Regions from separate parts of the Halomonas sp. AOP30-A1-24 genome, predicted to be linked through region 1. Evidence: predicted binding sites of a transcription regulator. Region 1 holds the regulator's gene; the other holds the start of a gene.

Evidence for each region. The regulator FNR, encoded in region 1, switches genes on or off when oxygen is low (the NO sensors DNR and NnrR bind a similar motif). The targets are predictions, from matches to a motif close to TTGATNTANATCAA.
Region 2: the regulator FNR is predicted to act here: its motif matches at 7,329-7,342, upstream of frdA (fumarate reductase (quinol) flavoprotein subunit).

Annotation. Positions count from the first base shown of each region.
Region 1 covers NZ_JBQSXL010000003.1:64,535-72,868, forward strand. The annotation lists gene glcF (glycolate oxidase subunit GlcF) at 1-30, shown strand, start outside; gene ACT3TJ_RS02515 (GlcG/HbpS family heme-binding protein) at 60-461, shown strand; tRNA gene ACT3TJ_RS02520 (tRNA-Asp) at 552-628, opposite strand; tRNA gene ACT3TJ_RS02525 (tRNA-Val) at 686-761, opposite strand; tRNA gene ACT3TJ_RS02530 (tRNA-Asp) at 800-876, opposite strand; tRNA gene ACT3TJ_RS02535 (tRNA-Asp) at 915-991, opposite strand; tRNA gene ACT3TJ_RS02540 (tRNA-Val) at 1,051-1,126, opposite strand; gene ACT3TJ_RS02545 (alpha/beta fold hydrolase) at 1,215-1,952, opposite strand; gene ACT3TJ_RS02550 (heavy metal translocating P-type ATPase metal-binding domain-containing protein) at 2,097-3,953, shown strand; gene ACT3TJ_RS02555 (sulfite exporter TauE/SafE family protein) at 3,950-4,675, shown strand; gene hemN (oxygen-independent coproporphyrinogen III oxidase) at 4,761-6,188, shown strand; gene fnr (fumarate/nitrate reduction transcriptional regulator Fnr) at 6,251-7,003, shown strand; gene ttcA (tRNA 2-thiocytidine(32) synthetase TtcA) at 6,990-7,901, opposite strand; gene ACT3TJ_RS02575 (DNA polymerase III subunit epsilon) at 8,085-8,334, opposite strand, start outside.
Region 2 covers NZ_JBQSXL010000009.1:55,466-63,799, reverse strand. The annotation lists gene ACT3TJ_RS07045 (MFS transporter) at 1-457, opposite strand, end outside; gene ACT3TJ_RS07040 (AMP-binding protein) at 549-1,952, opposite strand; gene menC (o-succinylbenzoate synthase) at 1,971-2,945, opposite strand; gene menB (1,4-dihydroxy-2-naphthoyl-CoA synthase) at 2,945-3,805, opposite strand; gene frdD (fumarate reductase subunit FrdD) at 3,847-4,266, opposite strand; gene ACT3TJ_RS07020 (fumarate reductase subunit C) at 4,263-4,664, opposite strand; gene ACT3TJ_RS07015 (succinate dehydrogenase/fumarate reductase iron-sulfur subunit) at 4,675-5,427, opposite strand; gene frdA (fumarate reductase (quinol) flavoprotein subunit) at 5,424-7,211, opposite strand; gene ACT3TJ_RS07005 (anion permease) at 7,488-8,334, shown strand, end outside.

The DNA of each region.
Region 1 (8,334 bases):
GAAGTGGTAGACGCCGCACTCGCTCAATAAAACTCATTAACCAACCAACAGGAAATACCATGCAAACCAAAGCCGTACTGACGCTTACCGATATCAACAAGATACTTGATGCCGCGCAACAAGAAGCGGACAACAACCGCTGGCCGGTGACGATTGTGGTCACTGACGATGGCGGCCACCTGCTGGCGCTACGTCGCCTGGATGGAGCCGCGCCCTTTAGCGCGGAGATCGCCTCTCATAAAGCGCGTAATGCCGCTATTGGCCGCAAGGAAACGCAGGTGTTTGAAGAGATGATTAACGGTGGCCGCACTGCATTTGTTTCCGCGCCTTTCCCTGGCTTATTGTCTGGTGGCGTTCCAGTGATCGTCGATGGGCAAGTGATCGGCGCGGTAGGTATTTCCGGTGTAAAACCTGAGCAGGACGTCCAGATTGCCAAGGCAGGTGTTAGCGCGGTTGCCTGACTGGCGTAACCAACCAGCGCACATACGAAAAACCCCGGATCATTGATCCGGGGTTTTAGAATTCGTTCGGTATAAACTGAAGGTGCTTAATGGCGGACCGGACGAGACTCGAACTCGCGACCTCCGGCGTGACAGGCCGGCATTCTAACCAACTGAACTACCGGTCCACATATAAGGCACTTAACGCGGTATTACAATGACAACCATTTAAAATGGACTTTAAATGGTGGGTGGTACTGGGTTCGAACCAGTGACCCCCAGCTTGTAAGGCTGGTGCTCTCCCAACTGAGCTAACCACCCAAGGTGTTGATCTTCATCAACGAATCTGCAAGTTATCGTGGCGGACCGGACGAGACTCGAACTCGCGACCTCCGGCGTGACAGGCCGGCATTCTAACCAACTGAACTACCGGTCCGAATAGCGATAACTGCTACAAAGTAAACCGTATGATGATGGCGGACCGGACGAGACTCGAACTCGCGACCTCCGGCGTGACAGGCCGGCATTCTAACCAACTGAACTACCGGTCCGCATTACATCATGCTGATATTACTTTGGTACTGCTTTACGTTTCCAGGCCATCTTTCGATGGTGGGTGGTACTGGGTTCGAACCAGTGACCCCCAGCTTGTAAGGCTGGTGCTCTCCCAACTGAGCTAACCACCCGCTGGTCACGTGGCGCTGCATTCTACAGAAGCCTCGCTGAATGTCAACACGTTATGTTTAAACTTTGTGATTTAAACCAGCGCGTTGCTCACATTCCCGAAGGCGTTCCATGAGCGCGGACGAAGGATGCCGCAAGTGAGGCCGCCTCGTCAATCAAAAACTCATGTTTTAATCCAGAAGCGCGCCGTGGCTTAAAGTCATGGTCACCATCAGTTAGCCAGTCAAGCCTGGTTTGAGGCGTTAATGGATAGCCAATTACTTCTTCACGCGTACCAAACGGGTCACGCTCGCCTTGTAGTATCAATACCGGACAGTGAATATCAGGCCAGTGACTTAACCGACGTTTTTCAGGCGCTTTCGGCGGATGAAACGGATAGCCTGCGGCGATAACACCAGGGCAAGCCTGCTGGCTGGCCAACATCGTCGCAATTCGTCCGCCCATCGACTTTCCGCCCACCCACAGCGGCGATGCCGCCAATGGCGCAAGCAGACGATACCAGGCAGTAAAATGCGCTACCGTGTGAGCAACCGGCGGTGGCGGGCGGCGTTTACCCTGTTGATTAATCTGCTGCATATAGGGAAAGTCAATCGCAAACACCTGAAGCCCCTGGGCTGCCAGCCCATTGATCATGCGCTGCATAAAAGATGACTGATGCCCAGCGCCTGCACCATGCGCCCATAAAATTCGCCCGATATGCGCCCGCCCCACCACTGCCAGCGGCCCAAGCCCCTCCACCAAAAAGAAGCCGGGGGCTTCAGTTTGCGCCAAGGCATCTTCCAGCGCGTCTGGCGGAAGGGGCAAATATCCTGCATAAGCGTCTGGCATCACTGTTTTCTTTCTCCTGGCATTTTAATCCGTTAAACCTTCACTATTCATTCAAGAGTTTTCCGATGGCTGCTACCTTAAGGAAACACTCTTGCCTGATAAAACGTTGATGATACGGTTATTTAAAGCACAGGCAGCGAGGCCATGACAACGTTATCGGCCTCCTCTTGTTACCACTGTGGCAGCCCTGTTCCGAGCAATGCGCCTTGGCATATAACGCTGGATGCCACCACGTACCCGTTGTGCTGCCCAGGCTGCGAGGCCGTTGCCCATGCCATTGTACAGGGCGGCCTGGAGCGCTATTACCAGCAGCGCACTGAGCTGCCCGAAACGCCTGCCGGAGAGACACTCGATAGCGATGCCTGGGCGTATTTCGACAGCCCTGAATTTGAGGCAAAATTCCGGAAAACGTTGCCCTCTGGCGTCGACAGTGACCAGTTAAGCGCTACGCTCGCGGTAGAAGGTATTACCTGTAATGCCTGTGGCTGGTTAATTGAACATCGCTTAAATGCGCTGAAGGGCATCATTTCAAGTGCCGTCGATTTATCACGGCGTCGCCTTCACGTTAGCTGGCAACCCAGCAAGCTTAAGCTTTCCCAGCTACTGGCCGAGCTTGCCGGTATTGGCTACAGCGCCCTGCCTTTTGAGCCAGACCCTGCACAGGAACGCGTGCGCTATAAAAAGCGTCTGTGCGCATTGCGGCTGGGAGTATCGGGGGCGTGCCTTCTCGGTATCACGCTGCTCATGCTTTTTTTGCCGAGTGAAGCACGAGGGGATCTCAATACGCATACTACTACGCTGCTTCACTGGCTTCCCATGATACTGGCAACGCTTATCATGCTGTTTGCCACGCCGCCTTTTTTTCGACAAGCGCTTGTCGATATAAAGCGTGGCTTGTTGGGTCCGGCCGTGCCTACTGCCCTGGCACTGGGCTGCGCTTACCTGGCCAGCGGCTACGCATCGTTTTTTCACACAGGGGAGCACTACGTTGGCATGTACGTTGGCATGATTGCGCTGCTCACAACGCTGTTACTACTTTTTGGCTGCGCTCGATCATTGTCAGGCTTGAGAAGCCCTCAAGACACATTTAAAGGAGCCCTACCCGCCACGACCATTCGGCGTAACCCCGACAAAAGCGAGCGAATTTTACCCGCGTGTGAGCTTTGCCCAGGTGATCGTATCGTAGTGAATGCGGGGCAGCGGATACCTGCTGACGGCGTTATCGAGCAAGGCGCATCAAGCCTGAACACCTCACAGCTCACCGGCGAACCGCTCCCGGTGAGTTACGCTATAGGAGATAGCGTGCTGGCAGGCTGCCAAAACCTCGAAAACCCGCTGGTGATTAACGTAGTCCAACCGCCTGCCCGCGCCCGTATTGCAGCGCTAGGCGCCTTGGTTGGCGCTGCTTTTACTGGGAAGCACCTGGCCAGTATTAATGCGCACGGCGTGCACAAGTGGGCCGTTGGCCTGCTTATCATAACGCTGAGTGTGGCAGCCCTCTGGTGGTGGTTTAAACCGCTAATGGCATTGGATGTACTGCTTTCGCTGCTAATAGCAGGCAGCCCGTGCGCACTGGCGTTGGCAACCCCAGCGGCGCTAACGGTCGCTTACCAGCAGTTACTTACACGAGGCGTGGTGATAACGAACCCTCGCGCCCTGCTTTCATTGGCCACAACAACGCAGTCTGCCGATGAGGCGATAGCGTCTTGCTCAGACGTGGTCATACTCAGCCCACGAAGCGGGCGCGCCGTAGAAACTCTAACCATTGCCCGCGCCGCGCAGCGCTGCATACAACACTCAATGGGCATGGCGGCCTCCATCAGCGTGATAGCGCTTATCTTGGCAGCGGTGGGCGTTCTATCGCCGTTTGGCGCTATTGCGAGCGCAGGCGCCAGTGTGCTTGCCGTCATTGCCAATACGCTACGCTTTTCACACAGGCTATCTACTTCCAACGTATCCACCTCCCATTTATCCACTTCAGCAGTCAAAGGCGTGCCATGAACCCGACCGGGCTTGACCTTCCTCCGCTTATTGCCGCGTTTGTGTTTGGGTTGATGGGCGGGGCCCACTGCATCGGCATGTGCGGAGGCGTCATGAGCGCATTAACCTTTGCCATCCCGCCCAGCATGCGTAGCTCGGCGCGTATGGGCGGCCTACTGCTAAGCTACAACTTGGGCCGAATATTAAGCTACATGACGGCAGGCGCGCTGGTAGCCGCGTTGGGCACCGTGCTTTCGCCCTCACTGCTGGCGCGCCAGCTGTTGCAAGGCGTTGCAGCGCTCATGCTGATTCTCATGGCGCTGTATATTGCTAACTGGTGGAAAGGGCTTTTACGCGTGGAAGCCGTGGGCAAACGATTATGGCGTCACCTTGAGCCCTGGGGCCGACGCTTGATGCCGGTGGTTCATTTCCCTCAGGCATTCGCGCTAGGCGCCATTTGGGGCTGGCTGCCCTGTGGGCTGGTGTATTCAATGCTGGCTTGGAGCCTGGCGACGGCCCGGCCGCTTCAAGGGGCTTTATTAATGGGGGCTTTTGGCCTGGGCACCCTGCCTGCGCTACTGGCCACGGGACTTGCCGCACGCAAGCTTAATCATCTTATTCGTCACCCCGCGACAAGAACCATCGCCGCGCTCGTCATTATCGGCTTTGCCGTATGGCAGCTTTGGGCACTCAACATGCACTCAGGTGGGCATTCAGGCGGACACTCACACGCCAATCATTGACCTGGCGCAACGCACTACAGCGCTATGTTCTCTAGCCTATCGGTAGCTTTTAAAAACGTATTTTCAGCTACCGGAGCGCCTCTTCATGCCTGTATGTGCCACGGCTGTCCCCTCATCCGTTACTGCTACCGCGTCATCCAGCACCCGCTGGGATGACGCATTGCTGCGCCGTTATGATAAAAGCGGCCCACGCTACACCTCCTACCCGACGGCGCTGGCCTTTCACGAAGGGTTTACCGCCGAAGATGCGACCCAGGCCATTGAGCGCAGCAACGCAAGTCAGCGCCCGCTTTCCATCTATGTCCATATCCCGTTTTGTCGCAAAATCTGCTTTTATTGCGCGTGCAATAAAATTGCGACGAAAAACACCGCCCTGGCCGAGTCGTATCTCTATCGGCTAGATCGTGAGATGGTCCTGACGGCCCGTCATCTGGATACAAAGCGCCCTGTCAATCAGTTGCACTGGGGCGGAGGCACCCCTACGTTTCTTTCACTGGAGCAGATGGGCGACTTGATTGACCGCCTGGACGCACGCTTCGGTCTTTCAAACGCACCAGAGCGTGACTACGCCATTGAGATCGACCCGCGCGAAGCCGATGTTTTAACCCTGCGCCACCTGCAGTCTTTGGGCTTCAACCGCCTGAGCCTTGGCGTACAGGACCTGGACCCACGCGTTCAAAAGGCGATTAACCGTCATCAGCCTCGCGTGCTTACCGAAACACTAATGGATGAAGCACACCGGTTGGGCTTTCTCTCGCTGAATCTGGATTTAATCTACGGTCTGCCCTTTCAAACGGAAAGGAGCTTCGCCAAGACGCTTGAACAGGTGATCGCGTTAAATCCGGCGCGTTTATCCGTGTTTAATTACGCGCATTTGCCTGAACGCTTCAAGCCTCAGCGACGTATCAGCGTGGATGACCTGCCAGGTGCGGATGAAAAGCTTTCGATTCTGCGTACGACCATCGACATGCTGACCGCTGCGGGCTATCAACATATTGGGATGGATCACTTTGCCAAACCCAATGACAGCCTGGCGGTTGCCCAAGCCAACGGCACCCTACAGCGCAATTTTCAGGGCTACTCCAGCCATGCCAGATGCGATCTTATCGGTCTGGGCGTGTCAGCTATTTCCCGAATAGGCGATAGCTATGCGCAAAACCCTACTGACCTGGCTAGCTACGAAGAGAACCTGGATCAAGGTCGACTGGCTACCGTGAAAGGCGTACGATTAAATCAGGATGACCTAATACGAGCCGACGTTATCGAACGTTTAATGTGCGATATGCGCCTGGATTTAGCAGCGGTTAGCCGGCAATGGCAGGTTAACGCCAACGACTACTTTGCCAGTGCGCTGGAAAGCCTACGCACTGCTGAACAGGACGGGCTAATCGTTCGCTTGGATGATACGCTTGAGGCGACGCCAATGGGCCGTTTACTGATTCGCCAACTGGCCATGGCGTTTGATGCTTACCTTCCGGGGCACTCAGGCCAACGCTACTCAAGAATCGTTTAACCGGCGGCATCAACGCCTGCGGTAGATAGCCATTTAGGCAAAAGAGAAACAGGGAGATAGTCATGCTACCCTCGACAAGCCAACGACGCTCGCTTCTTCAAGAAGCACGCTGTCAGACCTGCAGCCTAAGCTCGCTTTGCCTTCCACTAGCGCTTGAGCTTGAAGGCATGGGGCAGTTTGATGCCATCATCAGACGCCGAGCACCGCTGAAAAAGGGCGAAACACTGTTTCGTCAAGGCGACCGTTTTACCAGTGTGTATGCCGTTCGCTCAGGCAGCCTAAAACAGGTAACCAGCGAAGGTAATGGCAACGATCAGCTCACTAACTTCTTTTTGCCCAGCGAGCTTGTCGGATTGGACGGCATTGACGAAGAGCACTACCCAGGCAGCGTGATTGCCCTTGAAACCACCACCATCTGCGAAATTCCCTTTGATCGGCTGGACCTGCTTTCAGAGGAGCTGCCGGAGCTTCGTGGTCAGCTGTACCGCAGTATGAGCAAGGAGCTTCGCGATGACCGGCGCATGATGCGCCTGTTGTCGCGCAAAACCGCCGACCAGCGGCTGGCCAGTTTTCTACTGACGCTTTCAGAGCGTTTTCGGCGTCGGGGTTACTCGCCTTACAGCTTTAGGCTTTCAATGGCGCGTGCGGATATCGGCAATTATCTGGGGCTGGCGGTTGAGACGGTCAGCCGTATCTTGAGCCGTTTTCAGCAGCAAGACGTGGTGGCCGTCTCAGGGCGCGAGGTTAACATCCTCGATATGCAGCGGCTTATAGCGCTTGCTGAAGAGGAAGAGCCGGTGATTAGCTCACGTTAAATGCTTCAATACGCCCCGCCATTAGCGCTTCCTGTTTGGCTTCCAGTCCCGCAAAGTCAAACAGGTCGCGGTCGGCTAGCTGCGAAGGCGCGACGTTAGTGACCGCTTTAAACATGCTTTCCAAACGACCCGGATGCTTTTTGTCCCACTCGGCCAGCATTTCCTTAACGACCTGACGCTGCATGTTCGGCTGCGAACCGCACAGGTTGCAGGGAATAATCGGGAACTCCATCAGGCGCGAAAACTCCGCAATATCCGCCTCTTTACAGTAGGCCAGCGGACGAATCACGACATTCTTGCCGTCATCGGAAAGCAGCTTGGGCGGCATTGCCTTCAGGCTGCCGCCAAAGAACATATTGAGAAACAGCGTTTCCAGAATATCTTCACGATGATGACCAAGGGCGATCTTGTTGGCGCCAATTTCTTCGGCAAACCCGTAAAGCGACCCGCGCCTTAACCGCGAGCAAAGCGCGCAAGTTGTCTTGCCTTCCGGCGTTTTTTCTTTCACTACCGAGTATGTATCGCGCTCCAGAATGCGGTACTCCACGCCGAGTTTTTCCAGATACCGGGGCAGTATATGCTCAGGAAAACCAGGCTGCTTTTGGTCCATATTGACCGCCACCAGTGAAAAATTCACCGGCGCATTGCGCTGCAGGTTGCGTAAAATCTCAAGCATGGTGTAGCTGTCTTTCCCCCCCGACAGGCAGACCATGATCCGATCGCCTTCATTGATCATTTGGTAATCGATAATTGCATTACCTACCTCGCGCCGCAGCCGCTTTTGCAACTTGTTGAATTCGCGTTTCTGTTTGGCATCCTCAAGCGCCGGCTGGCCTTGCAGGTCAGGCGTCGGTGCAACGGTTGCCGCGGCGGGGTCAAAATGATCAAGGTGTTGCATGATATAAGCACTGCCAATGGTAGAAGGAGCAGCCGCTATTCTAACAATACTCCCGCCGTTCACCCAACTGGCAAAATCACGTCGTTACTATGATCATAACTACGGTCATCACTATGGTTATCAATACGGTTATCAATACGGTTATCAATACGGCCATCGGCACAGGCACCACTACGCTAGAAGCTAACCCGACTGCGTCATATCACGCTGTAAGCGCATATACAGCAAGGCGCTTGCGGTGGCTTTACCTAGCAATCTCTGGGTCGAGATAGTAGGCACTTGCCAGCAGGCCAACGCCTCGGAAAACGGTTGGGAAGACTCCACTAACGGGTGTAAACGGCGCAATTGGCGTTGATGCAGTTTGGCCACATCGACCTGAACATTAGGTAGCCCAAACCCGAGGTGCGCTCTAAAGGCTCTATTAAGCATGCAA
Region 2 (8,334 bases), on a different contig from region 1:
CGACACCTAACCCGACCATATTGGCGGCGGTAGCAACCAACGTGCTGGAGCGTCCCCAGGAACGGGGTGCCAGCTCCATGACAGCCACCGTGGCAGTACCCGTAAAGATACCCGCTGAAAGCCCCGAAAGTACGCGGCCGGTAAGCAACATGCCTACCCCATCGGCTTGCCAAAATACGATATCGCTTACCGCTGACAGGAAAAGCCCGGCAAGCAGCAGCGGCTTACGCCCTAGCTGATCAGACCATTGCCCGGTAAGCAATAACGCTGAAATAACCCCCACCGCATACGCCGCAAAGATGACGGTAATCATCAGATCCGAAAAACCAAATTCATGCTGATAGATCGGATAAAGCGGCGTGGGCAGCGTGGTGCCCACCATGGTGATCATGAAAGCGAGCGCCGCCCCTAAAAATACGCCTGCACGCCGCGTATCCGGCGCTTGAGAAGAGCTCATAAATGTCCTTATAGAAAATACAGAGATCCATCTTCTCAGAAGGCGAGTCGAGAATGGGAACTCTCATAGCCAACGAACGTTAATGGATGTGTTATGTCTCGGCCAACTGCTCTTGGGCCAGTTTTGCAAAGTGTGTGCGTGAGGGCTTTAGCCCTTGCACCGAGGGCCACGCCAACCATGCATCGGGCACCATAAAGCCCGGCAGCGCCTCGCGCACCCAACGGGCCAGAGCCTGATCTTCGCTGCTTTGCGCATGCCAATCAATAAAGGCAACGGGGCGCTCACCCCACTCGGGATGTGGCACAGCAACCACCAGCGCTTGGGCGACGCCGGGGTGATCCACCAACCGCTGTTCGATGCTTTCCGGCTGAATGTTCTCACCGCCGGAGATAAAGCCGTTATCCAGCCGCCCTTCAACCACCAGTTCCCCCGCAGAATTAAAATACCCCTTGTCCCGGGTGGCAAACCAACCCTCGTCATTTAGGGCTGGATCCAGCGCACCGTTACTTAAATAGCCGCTAAACAGGGTATCGCCCCGCACCTGTATTTCATCGTCGATGATCCGAACATCGCGCCCCGGAAGAGGCTTGCCAACGACACCTGGTGCCGAGGGAGTGCCGGTACAGACCTGGCTTGCCATTTCAGATAGCCCATAACTAACTTTTGGCGCCAGCCCCAGCGAGGTCATGTGCTCAACCAAGGGAGCGGGGATCGCCGCTCCGCCCAGCAGCAGTTCGCGCAGCTGTGTCCTGGCGGGGTCAAAACCTGCTTGTAACAAGCGCCAGAGCTGAGTGGGTACCAGTGAAAGATGCGTAATAGCCTGTTGTTCCAGGCGTGCAGCTAGCGGCGCAGCGCCATCATCCAGAATGACCCGGCCACCTGCAAGAAATACGCGAAAGGGGATCGCGTAGCCACCAATATGAAACAGCGGTAGCGACAACAGCCAGCCGCTTTGTTGATCAACCGGAATTAAGGTCGCCGAGCCTCTGGCCGAGGCCAAATGATTCCCCAGCCGGTGCAGTACCGCCTTAGGCATGCCGCTGGAACCCGAGGTAAAAATCGTGTTACAGCGCTGATCGGTATTCAGCTGCACCGCTTGTTCGGTAATTAGCTCTTCGGAAAAATCGAGGGTAATCGGCGCTGGAGCAGATGACGTTACCTGCGCGTCGCCCTGCTCACCTTCCGTGTAACAAATGCGGCTGGCCTGCAGGCGCTGGGCAAGCGCGTGCTGCTGGGCGCTTGGAAAGGCCGGGTTTAGCGGACAGAAAACCACCCCGGCACGCAGACAAGCCCAGGCCAATAATAACGAGGCCAATGCGCCTTTGGCCGGGGCCATTAATTTGTCCCCAGGCTGAAACCCCTTTTGCGCCAGCTGTCGCGACAACGCGGCGATACGCCTGTCGAGCATTCGATAAGTAAGCGTCACTGAGCCACTGTGTAGCGCAATATGCTGCGGAGTTTCGGTGGCCCAATAGTTAATGGGGCAAGGCTGCATCACTCGGCACGCTCCTGGTTATTCCTGCATATCTTGATAGAGACACGTCGCTTGATAGAGGCACGTCAAGCGCCCAACAACGACATCGCCTGCCGTGGTGGTTACCCGTTCAGCCAGCCAGTTTCCGGTATCCAGCCCCGGTGGTTCTGTGGGCGCCCATTGGCGGGCCAGCCGAGCCAGCAGGCCCAGGCCAAGATCAGACTCGAAACTTGAGGAAATAACTACCCGCAGATTATCTGCCCGTGCCCGCTGTACAAGTGCCTCGCAGGCGCTTAATGCGCCTATCAACGTAGGCTTAATCACCAGGGCAGCAATATGAGGATGGGAATACCAGGGCGCGTTACGTGACAACGTTTCATCTAGCGCAATCTTCACACCCGCTGCATCGGCCACGGCAATGGTGTCAGCAAACGTGGAGCAGGGCTCTTCCAGGTAGTCGATCTGTTCACGCGGTAGCTGTCGACAAAACCGCGTGGCCTCCTCACGCGTCCATCCGCCGTTGGCATCCAGAATCAGTTGGGTAGCGGGCAGCTTTTCAGACAGCCTAGCGACCAGCGCTAGCTCGTCGCTCATTGCGTAACGCGCTACCTTGAGTTTGAGGCGCGAAGGTGGCGGCTGCCCGCCCTTGCGTATGTTGTCTAACGCACTATCCAGCATCGCGATCAGCGATACGGGCTCGCCTTGTAATAGTGGGTAAGGCGCTAACGCGGCGGAGCAGTGTGGGGGCCAAACGTGCTGTGCACAGTCGAACCCGAACTGTACCGAGGGGAGCGTGGGCACTGCTTCTTCACCGCGCTTCAAGGCGGTTAGGCAGGCCCTGCTTTCGGTCTCGGCATCGGTTAAGGTTTCTGCTGAAAAACCAGGCAGTGGCGCAATGTCACCCCACTGCCCGTTAATCGACACCAGCAGCCCTTCTCGCTGCGTGATCCGCTGGCCGTTAAACAGCAGCGGCTGGCGAAGTGGCAGCGCGTAGCGGTAAAGCGCTAATGGCATTAAGGGTTACGCGGATAACGTGAGAAATCCGGGGGCCGCTTCTCATTAAACGCGTTACGCCCCTCCTGGCCTTCATCGGTCATGTAATAGAGCATAGTGGCGTTACCCGCTAGCTCCTGCAGCCCGGCCTGGCCATCGCAGTCGGCATTCAGTGCCGCTTTCAAACAGCGTAACGCCATGGGGCTGTGCTGCAGCATCTCCCGACACCAGCGCACGCTCTCTTTTTCAAGCTCATCCAGCGGCACCACGTGGTTGACCAGGCCCATCTCCAGCGCTTGCGCAGCGCTGTACTGGCGGCACAAAAACCAGATTTCGCGGGCTTTTTTCTGGCCCACGATGCGCGCCATATACGAGGCACCGTAGCCGCCGTCGAAAGAGCCCACCTTGGGGCCGGTCTGGCCAAAAACCGCGTTATCCGCCGCAATGGTCAGGTCGCACATAAGATGCAACACATGCCCACCGCCAATCGCGTAGCCTGCCACCATGGCGACAACCGGCTTGGGGCAGGTCCGAATATCACGCTGAAAATCCAGCACGTTCAGGTGATGAGTGCCCTGCTCATCCTGGTAGCCGCCATAGTCACCGCGAATGCGCTGATCACCGCCGGAGCAGAATGCTTTATCGCCTGCGCCGGTGAGCAAAATCGCGCCGACGCGACTATCGTGACGTGCGCGACCAAGCGCCTGAATCATTTCGCTAACCGTCAAGGGGCGAAAGGCGTTACGCACCTCTGGGCGGTTGATGGTAATGCGTGCAATGCCCTCTTTAGAGACATGATACCGAATATCCTGGTAGTCGCCGGAGTGGTCCTGCCACTCAACCGGTTGATAGAGTTCCGCTTCTGTAAGTCCGTGGATCATTCAAAGTTCCCTGATTCATTAGGTATTGGCGTCTTTCGGGCTTAGCGCAACATACCTGCCACGACCAGCCCTAGTGCCAGAAGGCTTAACAGCGCCGCAGCGCCATACATCAGCTTTTTATTGGTGGTATCGCGGCCCAAAATAAGGTCAAACATTCCGTGGCGCAGGCGATGGGCGGCATGAAAAAGCGGCAAACAGACCGCCGCACCAACAAATAGAAAGCCTGGCACGCTGAATAGCAGTGCCGATGCACGCTCATGGCTGAGTGCGTTGGCAGGTAGCCAGCCCAAGGGAAGCAGCACGGCAAAAAACAGGATGGCAGAGGGCAGTAGCACAGCAAAACAGACGCCACCTGCACTGAATAGCCCCCACCACAGCGACTCATCGTAGGCTTGGCGGTGGGGAGGCTGGTTCGTGCGCTGACTGTCCGTGCCTGGCATATTCATGGTTGGTTTAGTCATACAGACGTCCTCCCAAACAGCCAGATAAACAGCAGCAGTACGGCCAGAACGCCCGCCCACTGCCCCGCCACAATCGCCTTATCCGGCAGTTGGTAGTTACCGATGCGCAGCGGCATAACGCGAGGAAACAGCACAAAAAAGGTCGCCGCGTGAAACAGGCTAGCAGCTAGCGCCAAAAGGTTGAGCAGCAAAACGATGGGAGATCCCATAAAGGCGATCCATCGTTGCCAGCTCTCTGGGCCCTGGAGCAGCGCGACCATGCCCGCCAGTAGGCAGAGCAGGAAAAAAACCAGCGGTATCACCGTCGCTTCACGCAGCATATAGAGTTTAAAAAAGCGAAGTTTCAGCCACCAGTTACGTTTTAACGGCACAAAGCGTTGAGATGTCGACTTATCCATACCCTTTCTCCTAGCCCTTAAACAGCGCAATTAGCGTGTGCTTAGCGGACGCCACCTTGCTCTGATTGATAGCCGCCGCTGGGTCAACGTGTTTGGGACACACCTTTGAGCAAAAGCCTACAAAGGTGCAGCTCCACACGCCTTCATGGCGGTTCAATTCGGCCATTCGCTGCGTGCTGCCATGGTCCCGGCTATCCAGGTTATAGCGGTGCCCCAGCGCAATGGCTCCTGGGCCAATAAACTCAGGATTAAGCCCAAACTGCGGGCAAGCGGAGTAACAAAGCCCACAGTTGATACAGTTAGCGAACTGCTTGTAACGGGCAAGCTGCCGGGGCGACTGGCGATAGGTTTCTGGCGCCTTCGGATCAAAGGGCTTTACCGGGTTGTCGTCTATCAGATAGGGCTTAACGGCGGCCAGGTGATCGAGGAATATCTCCATATCAACCACCAGGTCGCGCTGCACGGGAAAGTGCGCCAATGGTTCAATGCGGATCTCATCGTCGAAGTCGCGCAGGAAGGTCTTACAGCCAAGCTTGGGGACGCCATTCACCATAACGCCACAGGAGCCACAGATCGCCATGCGACACGACCAGCGGTAGCTCAGAGTGCTGTCGAGCTGCTCTTTGATGTGATTCAACGCATCCAACAATGAGGTGCTGTCGTCGACTGGCAGCTCATACTCCTGCCAATAGGGCTCGGTAGAGTTGTCGGGTAAATAGCGTTTGACGCTGATGCGCCGGGTAGATACCTGCTGAGTACTCATGCCTTGCCTCCCTTGGACGCATCCCCATAGGTACGTTCTGCGGGCGCGGAAAAACGCACGTCTACCTCCTGCCATGCCAACCGAGCGTGTGCATCGCCTTGATAAAACACCTGGCTGTGCTTGAGGTAGTTAACGTCATCGCGCGTTTGCATACCGTCATCCAAGCGCTGGTGAGCGCCACGGGACTCACGCCGCTCCAGTGCACCAAGGCAAGATGCCTCGGCAATATCCAGCCCGTAGCCAAGCTCAATGCACTCAAGCAACTCTGTGTTGAATATTTTGCTGGTGTCGTTGACACGAATCTTCTGATAGCGCGCCCGCAGTTCACGAATCGTCTCCAACGACTGCCGCATACCCTCTTCGGTACGATAAATACCACAGCCACTCTCCATGGCCTGCACCATGGCATGCTTAAGCGTCACCCAAGTCTCGCCGCTGCCCTCACCATCACAAAGATGCGCTAGTTTTGCCTGCTGATGGGCAGCCTGGGTTTCCAGAAGGTGCATGTCTGCCCACTCGGTTTGCGCCGCGCGCTGGCTTGCCTGCTCCCCCGCTAAACGACCAAACACCAGTAGCTCAGTGAGCGAGTTGGAACCCAAGCGATTAGCACCATGTAGCCCAACAGAGGCGCATTCACCCGCCGCATAAAGCCCGGCAACCGACGTTTCACAGTAGGGATTGGTTTCGATACCGCCCATGGTGTAGTGCACCGCCGGGCGGATAGGGATCGGCTCTTTGACCGGGTCAACGTTAATGTAGGATTTAGCCAGCTCGCAGATAAAGGGCAGGCGCTCAAGAAGGTAGGCTTCGCCCAAGTGGCGCAGGTCAAGATAGACCACATCGCTATCGCCAAAGGTGCCAGTGCGGCCCGCCTGCTGCTCCTGCCAAAAGGCCTGTGAGAGCTTATCGCGAGGGCCCAGCTCCATGTACTTGTTTTCCGGCTTGCCCAGTGGGGTTTCCGGGCCCAGCCCGTAATCCTGAAGGTAGCGGTAGCCATCCTTATTGAGCAAAATACCGCCTTCTCCACGACACGCTTCGGTAATTAAAATGCCGGAGCCGGGAAGGCCCGTGGGGTGATACTGAACAAACTCCATGTCCCTAAGCGCCACACCGTGGCGATAGGCCATTGCCATCCCGTCGCCAGTCACGATCCCTGCGTTGGTATTAAAGCGAAACAGGCGCCCGGCACCTCCTGTTGCCAATATCACGGCTTTGGCACGCAACAAAATAAGCTCGCCGGTGGCCACTTGAAGGGCAATGACGCCAATAACGGCCCCTTCGTGCACGGCAAGATCAAGGACGAAATACTCATCGAAGCGCTCAATTTGGGAATATTTGAGCGAGGTTTGAAACAGGGTATGCAGCATGTGAAAGCCGGTTTTATCGGCGGCAAACCAGGTACGTGCGGTTTTCATGCCGCCAAAACGGCGTACCTGCACATTACCATCCTCCTTGCGGCTCCAGGGGCAGCCCCAGCGCTCCATCTGCACCAGTTCCTGGTAGGCATGATGCACAAAATAGTCCACCACGCCTTGCTCAACCAGCCAGTCGCCGCCCGACACAGTGTCATCAAAATGCGCCTGATACGTATCCTCCTCGCTGGTTACCGCCGCCGCACCACCCTCAGCGGCAACGGTATGCGAGCGCATAGGATAGACCTTGGAAATTAGGGCGATACTTTGAGAAATGCCCTGTGCCTTGGCGCTTTCTGCTGCGGCGATAGCGGCACGTAAGCCTGCGCCGCCTCCACCCACAATCACGATATCGAAATCTCGATGCTGCATGACATTCCCTTACTGTAGCCAAGTCAAAGGCGGTAGTGGCGACACGCTTCGATGCGGTGTCTTTTGGTTGAACTTATCACACTCCAGGTACGTGCTATCCCCTCATGCCAAGCTCTATTGACGCATATCAAGAAATGCATCTTTAAGACAGGCGATGCTTTAACAAGAGTAGTTAAGTTTAATTTCTCATTTATTAATTTTAATAAAGAATTCCAACTACAATTTTAACTATTAGTCGCTATCGCCATTCTCTGCAACGTATGCAACCGCAAGCAGATGAAAATCAACAGCGTTAGCAGTGAAGAGACTCGGCTGCTTTCGCAGCCAATAAGAGGGGGGCAGCTTGATATGAACAGTAGCGTGCAATCAGCATTTGATTGGAAGTTGTTAGCGCCGCTTGTAGTGGCCATTATCGTTGCGTTGATACCCACGCCTGAGGGGGTTGCTCCTCACGCCTGGTACTTCTTCGCTATTTTTCTGGGCTGTGTGGTGGGGCTGATTTTTGAACCCTTGCCAGGCGCGGTCATTGGGTTAATCGGCGTGATTCTGGTGGCGCTACTCTCCCGCTGGGTGCTGTTTTCACCCGAACAGCTAGCGACCGAAGGCTTTAATGCTGCCAACCAGGCCTTTTCATGGGCCGTTTCGGGCTTCACCAACTCGACAGTGTGGCTGATTTTTGGCGCGTTTATGTTCGCGCTGGGGTATGAAAAAACCGGGCTAGGCAGGCGCATATCACTTTGGCTGGTCAAGGCCATGGGCAAGCGCACATTAACGTTGGGCTACGCGGTAATGATCGCCGATGCGGTGCTGGCGCCTTTTACACCTTCCAACACGGCGCGTAGCGGGGGCACCATTTATCCGGTCATTCGCAATCTGCCGCCGCTTTACGACTCCCAGCCCAATGACCCCAGCATGAAGCGCATGGGCAGTTTTCTGATGTGGACAGCGATCACCTCGACCTGTGTGACCAGCTCGCTGTTTCTAACCGCGCTTGCCCCCAACCTGTTGGCCATTGCTCTGACAGAAAGCGCTACCGGTATTCATATTAACTGGGGGCAGTGGTTTATCGCCGTAGCGCCCGCTGGCATTCTGCTGCTGTTGCTGGTCCCACTGCTCTGTTACT